DNA from 2 places in the Streptomyces sp. NPDC043870 genome. Region 1 is predicted to be linked to the other one. Evidence: predicted binding sites of a transcription regulator. Region 1 holds the regulator's gene; the other holds the start of a gene.

Region 1 (9,900 bases):
GCGACGATCGGGAGCGGTACGGTCTCCCTGATCAGCGCGATCAGTGCCAGCAGCCCGATGCCGCCGCCGTCGGTGGCGGGGTCGTCGCGGTGCGTGCCCTGGTGGCCGCCCGCCTCGATGCCCTGGACACAGATGGCGTCGGCGCCCACGCTCTGCGCGGCCTGTGCCTCCTCGGGCGTGGTGACGGTCACGACGGTGAGCGTCCCGGCGCGCTTGAGGGCGTCCAGGGTCTGCCGGGTGGGGCAGCCGAAGGTGAAGGACACGAGGGGTACGGGGTCGTCGCGCAGGATCGCCAGCTTGGCCTCGTACCCGTCGTCCCGTCCGGCGTCGGGGTCGCCGAGCGGCGTGTCGTACCAGCTCACCTCCCCGGCGAGCTGGTGCCGGTACACCTCGACGGCGGCCGGGTCGGCGTAATGCGGCTGGGGCATGAAGAGATTGACGCCGAAGGGGCGGCCGGTGAGCCCACGCACCTGTTTGATCTCCTGGTACATGCCGTCCGCCGTCTTGTACCCGGCGGCCAGGAACCCGAACCCGCCGGCCTCGGACACGGCAGCGGCGAGCTCAGGACAGGAAGCGCCACCCGCCATGGGGGCCTGCACGATCGGGTAACGGCAGAGATCGGTCAGCGCGGAGGACATGCCCGCATGGTGCCACGTCCCGACGGCACGGCCGAATCCGGCGCGGGACGGCCCGCATCTGCCCCCAAGAGGGTCGGGGGTGCGGCGCGACGCGGCCTCGCCTCGGTCGGCGCGGGCTCGCGGCGCGAAGCGCCGGCGCCCGGCGGGGGACGGGGGCCGTCAGGCCCCCGTAACTCCCGCGCCCCGGGGACGAGGGGCCGTGGCGGGAAGCTGCCCGCGCCCTGCCGGGGGAACCCGGGGGAACGGGGCCTCAGCCACAGCTTCCGCCGCCAGGGCGGCGAGGGGCCGTGGCGGGAAGCGCATGCGTCTGCCCGGCCGGAACAAGCGGCGCGGCACGAAGCTGCCCCACCGCCAACCCGAGCGGAACGAAGACACGCGCGACGCGAAACACCCACACCTCCCCCGGGGGAACCAGGGCCATCAGGCCCCCGTAAGTCCCACCCCGGGGGAGCCAGGTGAGCGGGATTCCCCCCTCACCTACCGTTGAACGCGTCCTTGAGGCGGGAGAACAGCCCCTGCTGCCCCGGCTGGAACTGCCCCATCGGCCGCTCCTCGCCCCGCAGCTTCGCCAGCTCCCGCAGCAGCCGCTCCTGCTCCGGATCCAGCTTCGTCGGCGTCATCACCTCGACGTGGACGATGAGGTCACCACGGCCGCCGCCCCGCAGGTGCGTCACACCGCGCCCGTGCAGCGGGATCGACTGCCCCGACTGCGTGCCCGGACGGATGTCGACCTCCTCCATGCCGTCGAGCGTCTCCAGCGGCACCTTCGTGCCGAGTGCGCCCGCCGTCATCGGGATCGTCACCGTGCAGTGCAGATCGTCGCCGCGCCGCTGGAAGACGGGATGCGGCAGCTCGTGGATCTCGACGTACAGGTCGCCGGCCGGGCCGCCGCCGGGGCCGACCTCGCCCTCGCCCGCCAGCTGGATCCGGGTGCCGTTGTCGACACCGGCCGGGATCTTGACCGTGAGCGTGCGACGTGAACGCACCCGGCCGTCGCCCGCGCACTCGGGGCACGGCGTGGGGACCACGGTCCCGAAGCCCTGACACTGCGGGCAGGGGCGGGAGGTCATGACCTGCCCGAGGAAGGACCGGGTGACCTGGGAGACCTCACCGCGGCCGCGGCACATGTCACAGGTCTGGGCGGAGGTACCGGGAGCCGCTCCCTCGCCCGAGCAGGTCGTACACACGACAGCCGTGTCGACCTGGATGTCCTTGGTCGTCCCGAAAGCCGCCTCGCTGAGCTCGACCTCCAGCCGGATCATCGCGTCCTGACCGCGCCGCGTCCGCGACCTCGGCCCACGCTGGGACGCCGTTCCGAAGAAGGCGTCCATGATGTCCGAGAAGTTGCCGAAGCCGCCCGCGCCGAAGCCACCGGCCCCGCCCCCGCCGCCCGCGGCGGAGAGCGGGTCGCCACCGAGGTCGTAGACCTGCTTCTTCTGCGGGTCCGAGAGCACCTCGTACGCGGCGTTGATCTCCTTGAAACGCTCTTGCGTCTTCGGGTCCGGATTCACGTCCGGGTGGAGCTCACGCGCCAGCCGCCGGAAGGCCTTCTTGATCTCGTCCTGCGATGCGTCGCGGCGTACGCCCAGCACGGCGTAGTAGTCGGTGGCCACTTACGACTCCGCCAAGATCTGTCCGACGTAACGTGCCACTGCGCGTACCGCTCCCATCGTTCCGGGGTAGTCCATGCGGGTCGGTCCGACCACGCCGAGTTTGGCGACTGCCTCGTCGCCCGAACCGTAGCCGACCGCGACCACGGACGTGGAGTTGAGGCCCTCATGGGCGTTCTCGTGCCCGATCCGCACGGTCATGCCCGAGTCCTTGGCCTCGCCGAGCAGCTTCAGCAGGACGACCTGCTCCTCCAGCGCCTCCAGGACGGGCCGGATGGTCAGCGGGAAGTCATGGCCGAAGCGCGTCAGATTGGCGGTGCCGCCGATCATCAGCCGTTCCTCGGTCTCCTCCACGAGCGTTTCGAGGAGGGTCGAGAGCACCGTCGAGACCGTGCCCCGGTCGTCCAGCTCGAACGACTCGGGAAGATCCTGCACCAGCTGCGGCACGTCGGTGAAGCGACGGCCCACCACCCGGCTGTTCAGCCGGGCCCGCAGATCCGCCAGCGAGGTCTCGCCGAACGGCGCCGGGCAGTCCACATGCCGCTGCTCGACCCGTCCGGTGTCGGTGATCAGCACCAGCATCAGCCGCGCCGGAGCCAGCGCCAGCAGCTCCACATGCCGCACGGTCGAGCGGGTGAGGGACGGGTACTGGACGACCGCGACCTGCCTGGTCAGCTGCGCGAGCAGCCGTACCGTGCGCGCCACGACGTCGTCGAGGTCGACGGCCCCGTCCAGGAAGTTCTGGATCGCGCGCCGCTCGGGGGACGACAGCGGCTTGACGCCCGCCAGCTTGTCCACGAACAGGCGGTAGCCCTTGTCCGTCGGAATCCGTCCGGCGCTGGTGTGGGGCTGGGCGATGAACCCTTCCTCCTCCAGCACCGCCATGTCGTTGCGCACGGTGGCCGGCGAGACACCCAGCCGGTGCCGCTCGGTGAGGGCCTTGGAGCCGACGGGCTCCTCCGTCCCGACATAGTCCTGGACGATGGCGCGCAGCACTTCGAGTCTGCGTTCGCTGAGCATCGCGCACACCTCCAGCTGTGTTCCTCGGCGGTCGGTCGGTCCTGCCTGGCACTCGCTGCGGCTGAGTGCCAGGCCAGTGTACGGCGGGGAGGTACGCCCCTAGCAAGGGCGATCGGACACGCTACCGCCCCGCGGACCGGCAAGACGTCGCTGGTCGCCCGGGATAGCGTCGCCGTATGGACGTCAGTTGGGAAGACTTCGGATGGGAACGTCTCGGCGACGGAGTGGGCCGGCGCCGCATGCCTGTCTGGGACGCGACCACCGGTCTTGTCGTCGGAGAGACCGCGGCCCTGCTGTACGACACGGGCTCCACGCTCCGTGAGGGCGCCGAGCTGCGCACCCAGGCCGAGGCCCTTCTCGGCGGCCGCCGTGTGACGCATATCGCGCTCAGCCACCCCCATTTCGACCACGTCTTCGGCACGGCGGCGTTCTCGGCGGTCCAGGTGTACGGCGCGGTCGGCATCGACGAGCTACTCGTCCGCGAGCGGGACGTGCTGCGCGACGACGCGATCCGCCACGGTGTGACGCCTGCCGACGCGGCGCAGGCCACGGACGTGCTGGTGCGGCCGCAGCACACCGTCTCCGACCAGTGGAGCCTGGACCTCGGCGGCCGCCAGGTCCTGCTGGTGAACGCCGGACCGGGCCACTCCGGCCACGACCTCGCCGTACTGGTGCCCGGCACGGCTGCTGACCCGTCGATCGTCTTCTGCGGCGACTTGGTCGAGGAGTCGGGCGACCCCCAGGCGGGCCCGGACGCGACCCCCTCCGGCTGGCCGGCGGCGCTGGACCGGCTGCTCGCGCTGGGCGGAGAGGACGCGGTGTACGTACCGGGGCACGGGGCGGCGGTGGACGCCGCCTTCGTACGCGCTCAACGGGATGAGCTGGCCCGGCGGTTCGGGGTGTCGTAGCGTCTGCGGAATGCGCAGTTACAGCCCCGACCTGACCCCACCGTGGAAGCGGTCCACCCCCGTGCCGGAGGTGCCGGCCGAGCCCGATCTCGTCGTCGAGGAGGTCACGACGGGCTTCTGCGGCGCGGTGATCCGCTGCGAGGCGGGGACGGTGACGCTGGAGGACCGCTTCGGCAAGCACCGGGTCTTCCCGCTGGAGCCGCGCGGATTCCTGCTAGAGGGGAAGGTCGTCACGCTGGTCCGGCCGTCGTCCGGCGGCCCGGTACGGCCCACCCGTACGGCCTCCGGTTCGGTCGCCGTCCCCGGCGCCCGGGCCCGGGTCGCCCGCGCGGGCCGCATCTACGTGGAGGGCCGCCACGACGCCGAGCTGGTCGAGAAGGTGTGGGGCGACGACCTGCGCATCGAGGGCGTGGTCGTCGAGTACCTGGAGGGCGTCGACGACCTCCCGTCCATCGTCGCGGACTTCTCCCCGACGGCGGACGCCCGTCTGGGCGTCCTCGTCGACCATCTGGTCCCCGGCTCCAAGGAGTCCCGCATCGCGGCATCCGTCACGGACCCGCATGTGCTGGTGGTGGGCCATCCGTACGTCGACGTGTGGGAAGCCGTGAAGCCCTCGTCGGTGGGGATCGCGGGCTGGCCCTCCGTACCGCGCGGCCAGGACTGGAAGACGGGCGTCTGCCGCGCCCTGGGCTGGCCGCCGAACACGGGTGCGGCGTGGCAGCACATCCTGTCGCGGGTGACGAGCTACCGGGACCTCGAGCCAGCGCTCCTGGGAAGGGTGGAAGAGCTGATCGACTTCGTGACGGCCCCGCCGGAGTAGGCCCGGGGCTCCACCACCCGAAGTCCAGCCGGGGCGGAACCGGGAACACCCACCCCGGTGGGCGCTTGAGACGCGGGGCTTGGAGCAGCCCCCGAGAACCCGGCCCCGCCGCACCTTGAGACGCGGGGGCCGGGGCAGCACCCCGAGAACCCAGCCCCGTCGGCGCTTGAGACACGGGGTCGGCGCTTGAGACACAGGGCCTGGGGCAGCGGCCCCGAAACCCAGCCCCGCCGCACCTTGAGACACGAGGCCTGGGCTGCGCCCCGGTCGGGAAGGGGCGGGGTGGGGGGAAGTCTCAGTCCACCAGGTCGCGGACCACCGCGTCGGCCAGCAGTCGGCCCCGCAGGGTCAACGCAGCCCGCCCGGCCTCGTACGCCGCCGCGTCCAGCAGCCCGTCCGCCAAGGCGCGGCGCGACGCCGCGAGCCCCTCCGGCTTCAGGAGGGACAGCGGGCAGCCCTCGACGAGCCGCAGCTCCAGCAGCACCCGCTCGACCCGACGGTCCTCGTCCGGCAGAACCTCCCGCCCCGCACCAGGCGACCGCCCCTCGGCGAGCGCCGCCGCATACGCGCCGGGATGCTTCACGTTCCACCACCGCACACCCCCCACGTGGCTGTGCGCACCCGGCCCCGCCCCCCACCAGTCCGCGCCGCGCCAGTACAGCTCGTTGTGCAGGCAGCGCCCCGCCTCGGACGTGGCCCAGTTCGACACCTCGTACCAGTCGAACCCCGCCGCCGACAGCACTTCCTCCGCGATCAGATACCGGTCGGCGTGCACGTCGTCGTCGGTCATCGGCACCTCACCGCGACGGATCCGCCGAGCCAGCTGCGTGCCCTCCTCGACGATCAGCGCGTAAGCGCTGACGTGGTCCGGCCCGGCCCCGATCGCCGCGTCGAGCGACGCCCGCCAGTCGTCGTCGCTCTCCCCCGGCGTGCCGTAGATCAGATCCAGGTTCACATGCTCGAAGCCCGCCGCCCGCGCCTCGGCGACACACGCCTCGGGCCGCCCCGGAGTGTGCGTGCGATCCAGCACCTTCAGCACGTGCTGCCGCGCGCTCTGCATCCCGAACGACAACCGGTTGAAGCCGCCCTCCCGCAGCTCTGTCAGATACTCGGGGTCCACGGACTCCGGATTCGCCTCGGTCGTGATCTCGGCATCGTCCGCGAGACCGAACTCCTCCCGAACCGCCCCCAGCATCCGTACGAGATCGCCGGCGGCCAGCAGCGTCGGCGTACCGCCGCCCACGAACACCGTCGTGACCTGGCGCGGATCGTCGCCGAGGACCTTCCGGGCGAGCCGGATCTCCTCGATCAGCGTGTCCGCGTAGTTGTCGCGGGAGGCCAGCACACCTCCGCTGCCGCGCAGCTCGGTCGCCGTGTAGGTGTTGAAGTCGCAGTAGCCGCAGCGCGTGGCGCAGTACGGAACGTGCAGATAGAACCCGAGGGGCCGGTCGCCCGCGCCGGTGAGGGCGTGCGGGGGCAGCGCCCCGTCCAGGGGCATGGGCTCACCATCAGGCAGTACGGAAGGCATACGCCCCATTGTCCGCTACGTGCGCGGATCCCCGTCCGCCACGTGCGCGGATCCCCGTCCGCCGCGTGCGCGGGTCCCGGACAGCCACGTGCGCGGGTCCCGGACAGCCACGTGCGCGGGTCCCGGACAGCCACGGTTCCCGGAACAGCTCAGCGTGCCTGGAGCACCAGCAGCGCCAGGTCGTCGTCCGGCGGGGCCTCCGCGAACGTGTGCACCGCCTGCCGTATGCGGTCCGCGACACCCTGCGCGGTCAGGCCCGTGCAGTCGGCGAGCGCCCGCGCCAGCCCGTCGGCGTCGTCGAACATCCGCTGCCCGGAGCGCCGCTCCGTGACCCCGTCGGTGACACAGAGCAGCGTGTCACCCGGCTCCAGCTCGAAGGTCTGGCTCTCGTACGCGACGTCCTCGACGACTCCGAGGAGCAGCTGGGAGGCGGCGGCCGGGCGTACGGTGCCGTCGGGGCGCAGCAGCAGGGGCAGCGGGTGGCCGGCACAGGACAGGGTGCAGCGGACTCCGCCACCGTCGGGGAGCGGTGTCAGCTCCCCGTACAGCAGCGACAGAAACCGCGACTGGGGTCCGTCGTGGTGACCGGACCGGGGGCCGGAGCCGTGACCGGACCCGGGGCCGGTGGTCTGGTGACCGGGACCCGTGCCGGAGCCCGCTCCCGCCACCATGAGCGCCGCCGCCTCCGCCGCCTCCATCGCGTCGTCGAGGAGCAGTCCGTTGAGCCGGTCGAGAACCTCGCCGACCTGGTACCCCTCGCGGGCGAGCAGCCGCAGCCAGGGCCGGGCGAGGCCGGTGACGACGGCGGCCTCGGGCCCGCTGCCCTGGACGTCGCCGAGCATGAAGCACCAGCGGCCACCGTTGCCGGCCGGGAAGATGTCGTAGAAGTCGCCGCCCGCCAGGCCCTCGTCGCTCGGCTCGTACACGAGCGAGCTGTCGACGCCCGGGATCTGGGCGACCTGGGCGGGCAGCAGCCCGCGCTGCAGCACCCGGCTGATGGTGGCCTGCCGGGTGTACTGGCGGGCGGCCCCGATCGCGAGGCCCACGCGGCGCGCGAAGTCCTCGAGCAGGGCGGTCGCTTCGTCGGGGACGCCCGGCAGCCCCTCGCGGCCGAGGAGCAGCATGCCGAGCGGCCGTGCGCCGGTGGTCAGCCGGAACGCCACCGCGCTCCCGTCCGCGCCTTCCGGCCATGCGACGGGGACGGTCACGGCGCCGCCGCGCGCCTCGTCCGGTAACCGCGGCGGCTCCTTGACCAGAACGGCTCGCAGGTCCTCGATGGCCGACTCGTCGGCATGCCACACCCGGGCCAGCCGGGGCGCGGGCCCCGCCTCACCGTCCAGCCAGACCGCGCACCAGTCGGCGAGGCGCGGCACCAGGAGCTGGCCCGCGAGCGCCGCGACCATGTCCTCGTCGAGCTGTCCGGCAAGCAGGTCGGACGCCTCGGCGAGGAAGGAAAGGGAGCCGCGGCTGATCCACTCCCGGTCGTCGCGTACGGCCCGGCGCGGCGTGGGAGCGAGGATCTCGGCCGCCCGCAGTCCGCGCTGCAACGCTGCCTCGCCTCCGGGCAGCGCCCCCACGGTCTGGCACCCGTCGAGGGAGAGGCGGGCCCAGACCGTCTTGAGACCCGGCCGGTAGGTGATCCCCCAGACGGCGGCGAGGGTGGCGACGAGGTGCAGTCCGCGCCCGTACTCCGGCTCGCCGGGGAGCGCCGCCGACTCGGAGCCGTCGCTGCGTACCGCCCGGGTCGGGTGGTGGTCGGACACCTCGATGACCAGGGCCGCCGGGTCGTCGTCGGTGGCCGGGTCCAGCCGCGTGAGCAGCTCGACATTGGTGCCCGCGTGCACGACGGCGTTGGTGACGAGTTCGCTGACGACGAGCACGGCGTCGTCGGCGAGCCGGTCCGTACCGCGCGTGGCGACCGTCCCGAGCCGGGTCCAGTCGGCGAGCGCAGCCCGTACGAACCGGCGCGCGGCGGACGCGGCGAGCGGATTCCCGGGCAGGCTGGTGCGGGCGACTGAGCGTGCGTCACCACGCTGTGAGAGCAGGTGCACCGAGCGGTGCGTGGTCTCCTGCTGCATCGGAACGGACCCCACGCTGCGGCTCCTGTCCGGTCTGTCTTGCCCTCCGACAACACCGACAGAGTGACAGACCGAGCGCGCTCATAAGCGTGGAGTCATCGAAGTAGGCAGATATGAGCCAGCCCGGACGACGGAGTACGCGGGTGCCGACGCAGGCCGGATGCGCGGCGGACATGCGTCGGACGTGCGCGAATGACAAATCGGCCGGTCCCTGACGCGTACGGACAGCACCTCGAACAGCGCCTCGAACGGCACCTCGGAAAGTACCTGTCGAACAGCCTCACGCGAACAGCGCCGAGCGCGGGCGACACCGCGCACGCCACTGCAACGCCACCGCACACGCCACCGTGGGCGCGAACGAGGAGTCCTCGTCGCGCCCACGGTTCGCTTTCGCAGTCCCCACGGTCCCGGCGGCCCGGTAGCCCGCTGCCCGGCGATCCGGCCGCCCGCAAACCGACTTGCCCGGCGACCCGACATGCCCGACGGCTTGATCAGGCTTCGCGCGACCCCGCGTACATGTCGTCGATGAGGTCCTTGTACTCGCGCTCGACGACAGGCCGCTTCAGCTTCAGACTCGGCGTCAGCTCACCGTGCTCGACATCGAGGTCGCGGGGCAGCAGACGGAACTTCTTGATGGTCTGCCACCGCTGCAGCGTCTCGTTGAGGCGCTTCACGTAGCCCTCGACGAGCTGTTCCGTCTGCGGGGCGGCGACGACCTCGGCGTAGGACTTGCCGTCCAGGCCGTTCTCCTTGGCCCAGCCGAGGATCGCAGCCTCGTCGAGCGCGATCAGCGCGGTGCAGAAGTTACGGTCCGCGCCGTGCACCAGGATGTTGGAGACGAACGGGCACACCGCCTTGAACTGGCCCTCGACCTCGGCCGGCGCGATGTACTTTCCGCCGGAGGTCTTGATCAGGTCCTTCTTGCGGTCGGTGATCTTCAGATAGCCGTCGGCGGAGAGTTCGCCGATGTCGCCCGTGTGGAACCAGCCGTCGGCCTCCAGGACTTCGGCGGTCTTCTCCGGGAGCCCGTGGTAACCCTCCATGATGCCGGGGCCGCGCAGCAGGATCTCGCCGTCGTCCGCGATGCGCACCTCGGTGCCGGGGAGCGGCTTGCCGACGGTGCCGGTGCGGTATGCCTCGCCCGGGTTGACGAAGGAGGCGGCGCTGGACTCCGTGAGGCCGTAGCCCTCCAGGATGTGGATGCCGGCGCCGGAGAAGAAGAAGCCGATGTCGGGGGCGAGCGCGGCGGAGCCGGAGACGGCGGCGCGCAGCCGGCCGCCGAAGGCCTCGCGGAGCTT
Region 2 (9,900 bases), on a different contig from region 1:
GTCAGCGCCTGGTGCAGCGCGGCGGCCGTGCCCGTGACGTCGAACGGGTTCACGGCGATCGCCTCCTCGTGCAGCTCCTCGTACGCCCCGGCCTCCCGCGACAGCACCAGCGCGCACCCCGCGTCCGAGACGACCGGGATCTCCTTGGCGACCAGGTTCATCCCGTCCCGGATCGGGTTGACGAGGGCGACGTCCGCGATCCGGTACGCGGCCAGCGAGCGCGCGAAGTCGTCCTTGACGTGCAGGACGACCGGCGTCCAGCCGGACGTGCCGTACTGGGCGTTGATCTCCTCGGCGACCCGGGAGACCTCCGCCGTGTAGTCGCGGTAGACGGCGAGGTCCTGACGCGACGGATACGCGAACGCGACGTGCACCACCCGCTCACACCACTCCGGGTGTTCGTCGAGCAGCGTCCGGTAGGCCAGCAGCCCGCGCACGATGTTCTTGGACAGCTCGGTCCGGTCCACCCGGACGATCGTCTTCCGTCCCGGGCCGATCTGCTCGCGCAGGGCGGCCATCCGTTCCGTGACGTCCGGCTCGTGCGAGCGGCGCCGCAGGAACTCGGCGTCCGCGCCCAGCCCGTGCACCCCGATCCACGTCCGTCCGCGGGCGGGCCCCGGGCCGCGGACCGTGACACTGGGCGCCTGGTCCTTCGGCCAGGACGGCACCACGTCGTACGGGCCCAGCACCGAAGGGCAGGTCCGCATGAACGTCTGCGCCCACCGGGAGGTCAGGAACCCCAGCCGGTCCGCGCCCAGCATTCCCAGGAGCAGCTCCTCCGCGATGTCGTCCGGCAGCATCCGGAAGTACTCCGGCGGTGCCCACGGCGTATGCGAGAAGTGCCCGATCCGCAGGTCGGGGCGGTGCTCGCGGAGCATCCCCGGCGTGAGCGCCAGGTGGTAGTCCTGGATCAGCACGACAGCCCCGGGCGCCGCCTCCGCCGCCAGCACCTCCGCGAAGGCGCGGTTGTACGTGCGGTACGCGACCCACTGCCGCCGGAACTCCGTGTCGAAGACCGGCTCCAGCGGGGTCTGGTACAGCATGTGGTTCACGAACCACAGCACCGAGTTCGCGATGCCGTTGTACGCGTCCGCGTGGATGTCCGGGTCGATGTCGAGCATCCGGACGCCCGGCTCGCCCACGCCGCGTCGCACCGCCTCGCGGTCGCCGTCGCCGAGCGCCGCGCACACCCACAGGGCGCCCGCGTCGGGGCCGATCGCCGACAGGCCGGAGACCAGCCCGCCGCCGCCGCGCCGGGCGTCGAGCGTGCCGTCCTCGCGGAAGGCGTACGAGACGGGGCCGCGGTTGGAGGCGACGAGTACGTGGGCGGCGTGCTCGGAGACGGAGTGCTCGGAGACCATGTCGCGAACCTAGCCCGTCACGTATCCGCTCAAACGTGCGGCCGGACTCCGTCGGCGGAGTCCGGCCACACGGTCACTCGTTCAGTTGCCTCGGCCGCGGGTCGCGGCGAGTGCGATGGCTCCTGCCGCGGCGAGCGCCAGCGCGACTCCGCCGAGCAGCCACAGCCGCTCGCTGTTGTGGCCGGTTTCCGCCATTTCGCCGCGGCTGCCGGCGGCGCCGTTGTCAGAGGCGTCAGAGGTGCCAGGAGCGTCAGAGGTGCCAGAGGCGTCAGGGGCCGCCGGTGCTCCGGAAGCCTGCCGACCGGCCCCCGGCTCGTCCTGCTGCCGCAGGCCCGGGGCTGAGCCGCGCCGGTCCGGGGCGGCGGCGCCCATGGCCTTCTCCCGCCCGTCGCCCTGTCCCTGCTCGTCTCCTTGGTCCTGCGCCTCGCCCTGTTCCTCCTCCTGGCCCGGGCCGGCCAGTGGCGCCGGCCTCGGCGCCCCGCTGACCACGGGTGCCACCGCGCACTTCGTGTCGGTGCTGCCCTCGTCGCAGTTGGACCGCGGCGAGTCCGCCGTGACGCTGCTGCCGAGCCTGCCGTCCCCGCCCACCTCGGCGTCGACGGTGACCGAGTACGTCACGGTCGCCGTCTTCCCGGCCGGGATGTCGCCGGTGAACGAGAGCTCGGGCTCCTCGTAGGCGACCTTCCCGAGGGTCGCCCTGCCGTCGCCGTCGTAGGAGGCGTCGTCGAGGGCGCCGGTGAGATCGTCGGTGAACCTGGCGTTCCGGTAATTGCGCTTGCCGGTGTTCTTCGCGGTGACGGTGAACGTCACGGTGTCCCCGGGACCGGCCGTCTTCGCCGACGCCGTCTTCGTGATCGCCAGCTCGGGCACCGGCACGGACAGGGCGAGGGCCGACGGCACATACGCGTCGTCGTCCGTTGCGAAGGCGAGCGTGGTGGACGTGGCGCCGGGCGCGATCGCGCCCTCCGGGACGTCGAACTCCTTCGCGTCGATGCTCAGGTTGTTGCGCAGGTGCGGGGCCACGGCGCCGTCGGCGGTGCCCGCGAAGAAGTTGCCGTTGCTCCCGGTGTCCTTCTCGGTCACGTACCGGCCGCCGACACGGAAGCGGTCGCCCGTGGTGCCCCAGTCGCCGCCGTACGCCGTGACGGACGCGCGGACCTGGCCACCGGACCGGTAGAAGCCTTTCACCGGGACGGTGGTGGCGGGCGAGGCGGAGCGCTGCAGGGCGTGGCCGCCGTAGACGTAGACGTTGCGCCGCTCCGGGGCGTGCTCCTCGTTCGGGGCGTCGTACGCGTGGACGACGGTGAGCGACCAGCCCGCGGCACAGCCCCGGCCGGCCGGGGCCCAGATGCCGCCGACCGCGACCGGCAGCGGGTCACTCGATCCGGTGATGCCGGCGAAGGCGTCGGTGACGTCGGCCTCGCCGCTGTAGTAGTGCGCTCCACGGATCGAGTCCGGGTCCCTGACCAGGTGCTCGGCGTCGACCTCGACCGCATGGGCATCGTTGACGCCGATCGAGGGCGTGGAGTCGAGCGGGTCGCCGGGCGACAGGGCGGCGTCGGCGCCCGAGCCCTCGCAGCGCGCCAGTGTGGCACCCCCCGCGGTGCGGTACGTACCGTCGTTGCCGCCCCAGAACAGCCGCGCGTACACGACGCGCGCACCCGGCGGGATGCGGACCTGGCCGGTGCTCGAACCGTGGTCGGGCGACATCCCGGCGGTGTTGAGCCGCCGCAGGTCGAAGCTGCTGTTGCCGTCCTCGTTCTGCCCGGCGGCGGCGAGCGCGCACCGGGCGGCCATGTCGCCGGGTGCCTCCGGACAGCCGAGCACGGTGTTGCCGATGGTGGTGAAGTCGCCGTACAGCGAGGCTTCGTAGCGCTTCTCGAAGGAGGAACCGCTGTCGGTGACGGCCCGGCCGGGGGAGAGCGGAGCGGTCGGCCCGGCCATTCCGGTCGAGACGGTGGTGACGGCCGCGATGACCGTCAGGGCCCCGACGAAACGGGGCAACCTGGAGTTCTGGCGCCAAGCGCCCATGAGTCTCGTACAGCCCATAAATGCGAAATTTAGACAATACGACCGACTGTGCCGGCTACGCCGCGCCCGTGTTACGCCGCCCGGCCCGCTTCGCATACTCCGCGTACTCGGGGATTTCCATCATCGGCGGCCGCTCCTCGGTGTCCACCGGATGGGTCCGCGGTACGAACCCGTCCTCGCCGCGCTCGAACTGGGTCAGCGCCGGACGCACCAGGTGGCCCCGGGACAGCCGCAGTTGGGCCGTACGGTAGATCGCCGCCGCCATCCGGCCCAGCGCCTGGCTGTCCTGGTGCCGGTGCAGCCGTACGCCCACGTCCACCTGCGCCAGCGCGTCCAGGCCCACCGTGTGCAGCGCGTCCACCAGCAGCCCGAGCTCCACCCCGTACCCCACCGGGAACGGCAGCCGCTCCAGCAGCGAGCGCCGCGCCGCGTACTCACCGCCGAGCGGCTGGACGAACCCGGCCAGCTGTGGCCAGTGCAGATTGAGCAGCGGACGCGCCACCAGCTCCGTCACCCGGCCGCCCTGCCCGGTCCTGCCGGAGGCGAGCGCGTCGGCATCGGTGGTCCCGAGCGGCCGCTCGTACATCGCCTTCACGAACTGCACGTCCGGCTCGGTCAGCAGCGGGCCGACGATCCCGGAGACGAAGTCCGCGGAGAACTCCCTCAGGTCCGCGTCCACGAAGCAGACGATGTCGCCGCCGGTCACCAGCAGCGAGCGCCACAGCACCTCGCCCTTGCCGGGCAGCGCCGGTATGCGCGGGAGTATCGCGTCCCGGTGCACCACGCGCGCCCCGGCCGCCGCGGCCACCTCGGCGGTACGGTCCGTCGACCCCGAGTCGACGACCACCAGCTCGTCCACGAGCGGGACCGCCTCCGACATCAGCTCGCGCCGGATCACGGCGACGATCTCCCCGACCGTCGGCTCCTCGTTCAGAGCAGGGAGCACCACGCTGACCGTGATGCTCTTCTTGGCGGCCAGCAGCTGGTCCAAGGGGCGGTCCGCCACCGACCAGGACCGCCGGGCCAGCCAGCGCTCCACCTCTTCCAGCACTTGATCTCCATCTCGCGGATCGGACGACCATCTCAAGCGTCCGGGGGTTCGGTTACAGTCTTGAACAACGCGAACGGCCGTCGCATGTCGGGGGTCCTCTCGCGAACAATCGAATACCGCTCATCCAGAGGGGCAGAGGGACACGGCCCGTTGAAGCCCCGGCAACCCTCCAGCCGGTTCTCGTCGCACGTCATACGACACTCGCGCGAGGCCCCGGCTAGGGAAGGTGCCAATTCCGTCTCGTGGCGAGATGCGCCGCGAGGAAGATGAGGAGAAAGGGCCTCGCCTCCATGGCTGTGCAGACCGTTGCCACCACCACCCACTCTGTTGATCTCGGCCCCGCCTCCGGGCTCTCCTGCCGCGAATGCGGCGAGCGGTTCGCGCTCGGCCCGATCTTCGCCTGCGAGATCTGTTTCGGGCCGCTCGAAGTCGCGTACGACCTGCCGAGCGGCGACCCGGAAGCCCTGCGCAAGCGGATCGAGAACGGTCCCGAGAACATCTGGCGCTATGCGCCGCTGCTCCCCGTCCCCGCCGACGTGGCGAGCAAGCCGAACCTGAACCCGGGCTGGACCAAGCTCGTCAAGGCCGACAACCTCGCCCGCGAGCTGGGCGTCGACACCGGCAAGCTCTTCGTCAAGGACGACTCCGGCAACCCGACCCACTCCTTCAAGGACCGGGTCGTCGCCCAGGCCCTGGAGGCCGCCCGCGCCTTCGGCTTCACCACGCTCTCCTGCTCCTCCACCGGCAACCTGGCGGGTGCGGTCGGCGCCGCCGCGGCCCGGGCCGGCTTCCGCTCCTGCGTGTTCATCCCGCACGACCTGGAGCAGGGCAAGGTCATCATGGCCGCGGTCTACGGCGGGGAGCTCGTCGGTATCGAGGGCAACTACGACGACGTCAACCGCTTCTGCTCCGAGCTCATCGGCGACCCGGCGGGCGAGGGCTGGGGCTTCGTCAACGTCAATCTGCGTCCGTACTACGGCGAGGGGTCGAAGACGCTCGCGTACGAGATCTGCGAGCAGCTCGGCTGGCGGATCCCCGACCAGATCGTCATCCCCATCGCCTCCGGCTCCCAGCTCACCAAGATCGACAAGGGCCTGCAGGAGCTGATCAAGCTGGGCCTCGTCGAGGACAAGCCCTACAAGATCTTCGGCGCCCAGGCCGAGGGCTGCTCCCCGGTGTCCGTGGCCTTCAAGGCCGGCCACGACGTGGTCAAGCCGCAGAAGCCCGACACCATCGCGAAGTCCCTGGCGATCGGCAACCCGGCCGACGGCCCGTACGTCCTGGACATCTGCCGGCGCACCGGCGGAGCCGTCGAGGACGTCACCGACGAGCAGATCGTGGACGCGATCAAGCTGCTGGCCCGCACGGAGGGCATCTTCACGGAGACCGCCGGCGGCACGACGCTCGGCGTGGCGAAGAAGCTGATCGAGGCAGGCGTCATCGACCCGTCCCTCACCACGGTCGTCGTCAACACGGGTGACGGCCTGAAGACCCTCGACGCGGTGGCCCCCACGACGGGTATGTCCGCTGTCATCCGCCCCAACCTGGACTCTTTCCGAGAGGCTGGCCTCGCATGAGCGTCAACGTCCGCATCCCCACCATCCTCCGCACCTACACCGGTGGCCAGGCCGAGGTCCCGGCGGAGGGCGCGACCCTCGCCGAAGTCATCGCCGACCTGGAGAAGAACCACGCGGGCATCGCGGCGCGGGTCCTGGACGACCAGGGCAAGCTGCGCCGTTTCGTGAACGTGTACGTCAACGACGACGACGTCCGCTTCGAGCAGGGCCTGGAGACGGCCACGCCGGACGGCGCGGGCGTCTCGATCATCCCGGCCGTCGCCGGAGGCTGACCAACCAGCACAGTGCCGGAGGCTGACCAACCAGCACAGTGCCGGAGGCTGACCATCCAGCACAGTGCCGGAGGCTGACCGTCCGGAAGTCTCCCGGAGGCTGACCGTCGGGCGCGGTGCCGGAGCCGTGATCGCCACGCAGTGTTAACAGAATTGCCCCCTCCGCAAGCTAAGCGGAGGGGGCAATTCTGCATGGTTGAGCGCGGTAGAGTTGGGAAGTCCCCTCCACTGCTTGTGCCAGACGCATATGAGAATGCGCCCGCGCGCGACAAGAAGCAGCCAAAGTGTTCGACTTCGATGCGGCATATGCGTGCTTTGGTGGGCCCGACTTGCCCGGGAAACCAGTGAATTCATGGGGATCGTCCTTTCGGCCCTGCCCAGAATTCTCGTCCGATTGACCTGTTGCAGACGGCAGTTGGACAGATACATTCAGCCGCGGTCGACGCGTTCCGGCGCACGCTCACACCTGTCAGTGGGCGAGGTCTGACCCGGGTCCGCGAAGTGCGGTCCTGTGCAAGGGCCAGTAATAGGGGAGTTAGGCATGGCTCAGGGCACCGTCAAGTGGTTCAACGCGGAGAAGGGGTACGGCTTCATCGCGGTCGACGGTGGTGCGGATGTTTTCGTCCACTACAGCGCGATCCAGATGGACGGTTACCGCACCCTGGAGGAGGGCCAGCGGGTCGAGTTCGAGATCTCGCAGGGTCAGAAGGGGCCGCAGGCGGACATGGTCCGTTTGGCCGGCTGAAGCGCCGACCGACTGCAGCAACGTGACGGAGGGCCCGTACCCATGACTGGGTACGGGCCCTCCGGCGTGTCGGGGTCCGTGTGCCTGTCACCCTCCGCGATCCGCGAGAGCCGCTTGCACTCGACGGGGGCGAGTGCTAATCATTGGCGTTAGCACTCTACGAGTGAGAGTGACAACTATGGACCGGGTCGGTGAGGTCCGCAGGCCAGGTGGGGCAAGGAACCACAAGGCATGCAGGCCGTCCGTCGCGGGCGCCGAGCGCGGTCCGGAGAAATCCACCCCAGTCCGGGAGGACCACTTCACATGGCCAAGATCATCGCGTTCGACGAGGAGGCACGGCGCGGTCTCGAGCGCGGGATGAACCAGCTCGCCGACGCCGTCAAGGTCACCCTTGGCCCCAAGGGCCGGAACGTCGTCCTCGAGAAGAAGTGGGGCGCCCCCACGATCACCAACGATGGTGTTTCCATCGCCAAGGAGATCGAGCTCGAGGACCCGTACGAGAAGATCGGCGCCGAGCTGGTCAAGGAAGTCGCCAAGAAGACGGACGACGTCGCCGGTGACGGTACGACCACCGCGACCGTTCTCGCCCAGGCGCTCGTCCGCGAGGGCCTGCGCAACGTGGCGGCCGGCGCCAACCCCATGGCTCTGAAGCGCGGCATCGAGAAGGCCGTCGAGGCCGTCTCCGGCGCCCTGCTCGAGCAGGCCAAGGACGTGGAGACGAAGGAGCAGATCGCCTCCACCGCCTCCATCTCCGCCGCCGACACCCAGATCGGCGAGCTCATCGCCGAGGCGATGGACAAGGTCGGCAAGGAAGGCGTCATCACCGTCGAGGAGTCCCAGACCTTCGGTCTGGAGCTGGAGCTCACCGAGGGTATGCGCTTCGACAAGGGCTACATCTCGGCGTACTTCGCCACCGACATGGAGCGTATGGAGGCGTCCCTGGACGACCCGTACATCCTGATCGTCAACTCCAAGATCTCCTCGGTGAAGGACCTGCTCCCGCTGCTGGAGAAGGTCATGCAGTCGGGCAAGCCGCTGCTGATCATCGCCGAGGACGTCGAGGGCGAGGCCCTGTCGACCCTGGTCGTCAACAAGATCCGTGGCACCTTCAAGTCCGTTGCCGTCAAGGCCCCGGGCTTCGGTGACCGCCGCAAGGCCATGCTCGGCGACATCGCCATCCTCACCGGTGGCACGGTCATCTCCGAGGAGGTCGGCCTCAAGCTGGAGAACGCCGGCCTGGACCTGCTGGGCCGCGCCCGCAAGGTCGTCATCACCAAGGACGAGACCACCATCGTCGACGGTGCCGGTGACAGCGACCAGGTCGCCGGCCGGGTCAACCAGATCCGCGCCGAGATCGAGAACAGCGACTCGGACTACGACCGCGAGAAGCTCCAGGAGCGCCTCGCGAAGCTGGCCGGCGGCGTGGCCGTCATCAAGGCCGGCGCCGCGACCGAGGTCGAGCTCAAGGAGCGCAAGCACCGCATCGAGGACGCCGTTCGCAACGCGAAGGCGGCCGTCGAGGAGGGCATCGTCGCCGGTGGTGGCGTGGCCCTGCTGCAGGCCTCCTCGGTCTTCGAGAAGCTCGAGCTCGACCTGACGGGCGACGAGGCCACGGGTGCCGCGATCGTGAAGCTGGCCCTGGAGGCCCCGCTGAAGCAGATCGCGATCAACGCCGGCCTCGAGGGCGGCGTCGTGGCGGAGAAGGTCCGCAACCTGCCGACCGGTCACGGCCTCAACGCCGCGACCAACGAGTACGTCGACCTGATCGCCGAAGGCATCATCGACCCGGCGAAGGTGACGCGCTCCGCGCTGCAGAACGCGGCCTCCATCGCCGCGCTGTTCCTCACCACCGAGGCCGTCATCGCCGACAAGCCGGAGAAGGCCGCCGCGGCCGCTCCGGGCGGCATGCCGGGCGGTGACATGGACTTCTGATCGACCTCTGGTTGATCAACCGTCCTGAGACCGAGGGCGGCACCCCCACTCCCAGGGGGGTGCCGCCCTCGGGCGTTTGCCCCGAGCCTCTCCCCTAGGAGCGGACGGCCATCCGTACCGATTGCGGCGCACACGCCTGCAGCGGCAGCGAGAACCACGTGGTCTTTCCGTCGTCCGTGGGGCGCACGCCCCAGCTGCTGGCCAGGGTGTCGACGAGGATCAGTCCACGGCCCGACTCGTCGTCGTCGGCGGCCAGCCGCGGCTGGGGCGGATGGTGGCTGTGGTCGCTCACCTCGACGGTGAGCTCGGCGTTGGTGCGCCGCATACGCAGGCGAACCGGTCCCTGCCCGTGCTGAATGGCGTTCGTGACCACCTCGGACACCAGCAGCTGTGCGTCGTCGGCGAGTTGGGCGCAGTCCCAGGAGATGAGGGACTTGCCGACGAACGACCGCGCCTCCGACACCGAGGCCGGGGTCGCCGCCAGATCCGTCGCAGCCATGGCCAGCGGCGCGGCGGGGAGCTGCGCAAGAAGCAGCGTCACATCGTCGTGATGATGATCGGTCGTGGGAAGGACGGACTCCAGTACGCGGTCCACGGCCGACTCCAGGTCCGGCGCGGCGGCGGACTCCTCCGGTACTGCGACGAAGGCGGCGTCGAGCGCCGCCATGAGCGCGTCGAGTTGCTCCTCGATGTCGCCTTGCGGGGTCTCTATGAGCCCGTCGGTGAAGAGGAGGAGAGTGGATCCGGGCGCCACGGCCAGGGTGGTCTGCTGGTGCAGATGGTCCCCGACACCCAGCGGCACGCTCACCGGCGCATCGAGGGGCCGCGCCTTCTCGCCCGGTGAGGCGACCAGGGCCGGCAGATGCCCGGCGGAGCACACCGTCACCTCGCCCGCGTCCGGGGCCACGATCAGATAGCAGCAGGTCACCAG

What was found. The regulator HrcA, encoded in region 1, represses chaperone genes, less so after heat shock. The targets are predictions, from matches to a motif close to TTNGCACTCNGNNNNNCNGAGTGCNAA.
Region 2: groL (chaperonin GroEL) is a predicted target of HrcA. The motif match lies at 7,187-7,213, and genes of this name have one in related genera.

What each region holds. Positions count from the first base shown of each region.
Region 1 covers NZ_JBWKDT010000005.1:105,154-115,053, forward strand. The annotation lists gene AC0699_RS08785 (nitronate monooxygenase) at 1-638, opposite strand, end outside; gene dnaJ (molecular chaperone DnaJ) at 1,112-2,251, opposite strand; gene hrcA (heat-inducible transcriptional repressor HrcA) at 2,252-3,268, opposite strand; gene AC0699_RS08800 (MBL fold metallo-hydrolase) at 3,445-4,176, shown strand; gene AC0699_RS08805 (DUF3097 domain-containing protein) at 4,187-4,996, shown strand; gene hemW (radical SAM family heme chaperone HemW) at 5,292-6,524, opposite strand; gene AC0699_RS08815 (SpoIIE family protein phosphatase) at 6,674-8,602, opposite strand; gene AC0699_RS08820 (AMP-dependent synthetase/ligase) at 9,094-9,900, opposite strand, start outside.
Region 2 covers NZ_JBWKDT010000012.1:126,093-135,992, forward strand. The annotation lists gene AC0699_RS17755 (alpha,alpha-trehalose-phosphate synthase (UDP-forming)) at 1-1,361, opposite strand, end outside; gene AC0699_RS17760 (DUF7927 domain-containing protein) at 1,443-3,365, opposite strand; gene AC0699_RS17765 (glucosyl-3-phosphoglycerate synthase) at 3,448-4,443, opposite strand; SAM riboswitch class I at 4,561-4,716, shown strand; gene thrC (threonine synthase) at 4,734-6,020, shown strand; gene AC0699_RS17775 (MoaD/ThiS family protein) at 6,017-6,292, shown strand; gene AC0699_RS17780 (cold-shock protein) at 6,834-7,037, shown strand; gene groL (chaperonin GroEL) at 7,341-8,969, shown strand; partial or broken gene AC0699_RS17790 (ATP-binding SpoIIE family protein phosphatase) at 9,064-9,900, opposite strand, start outside.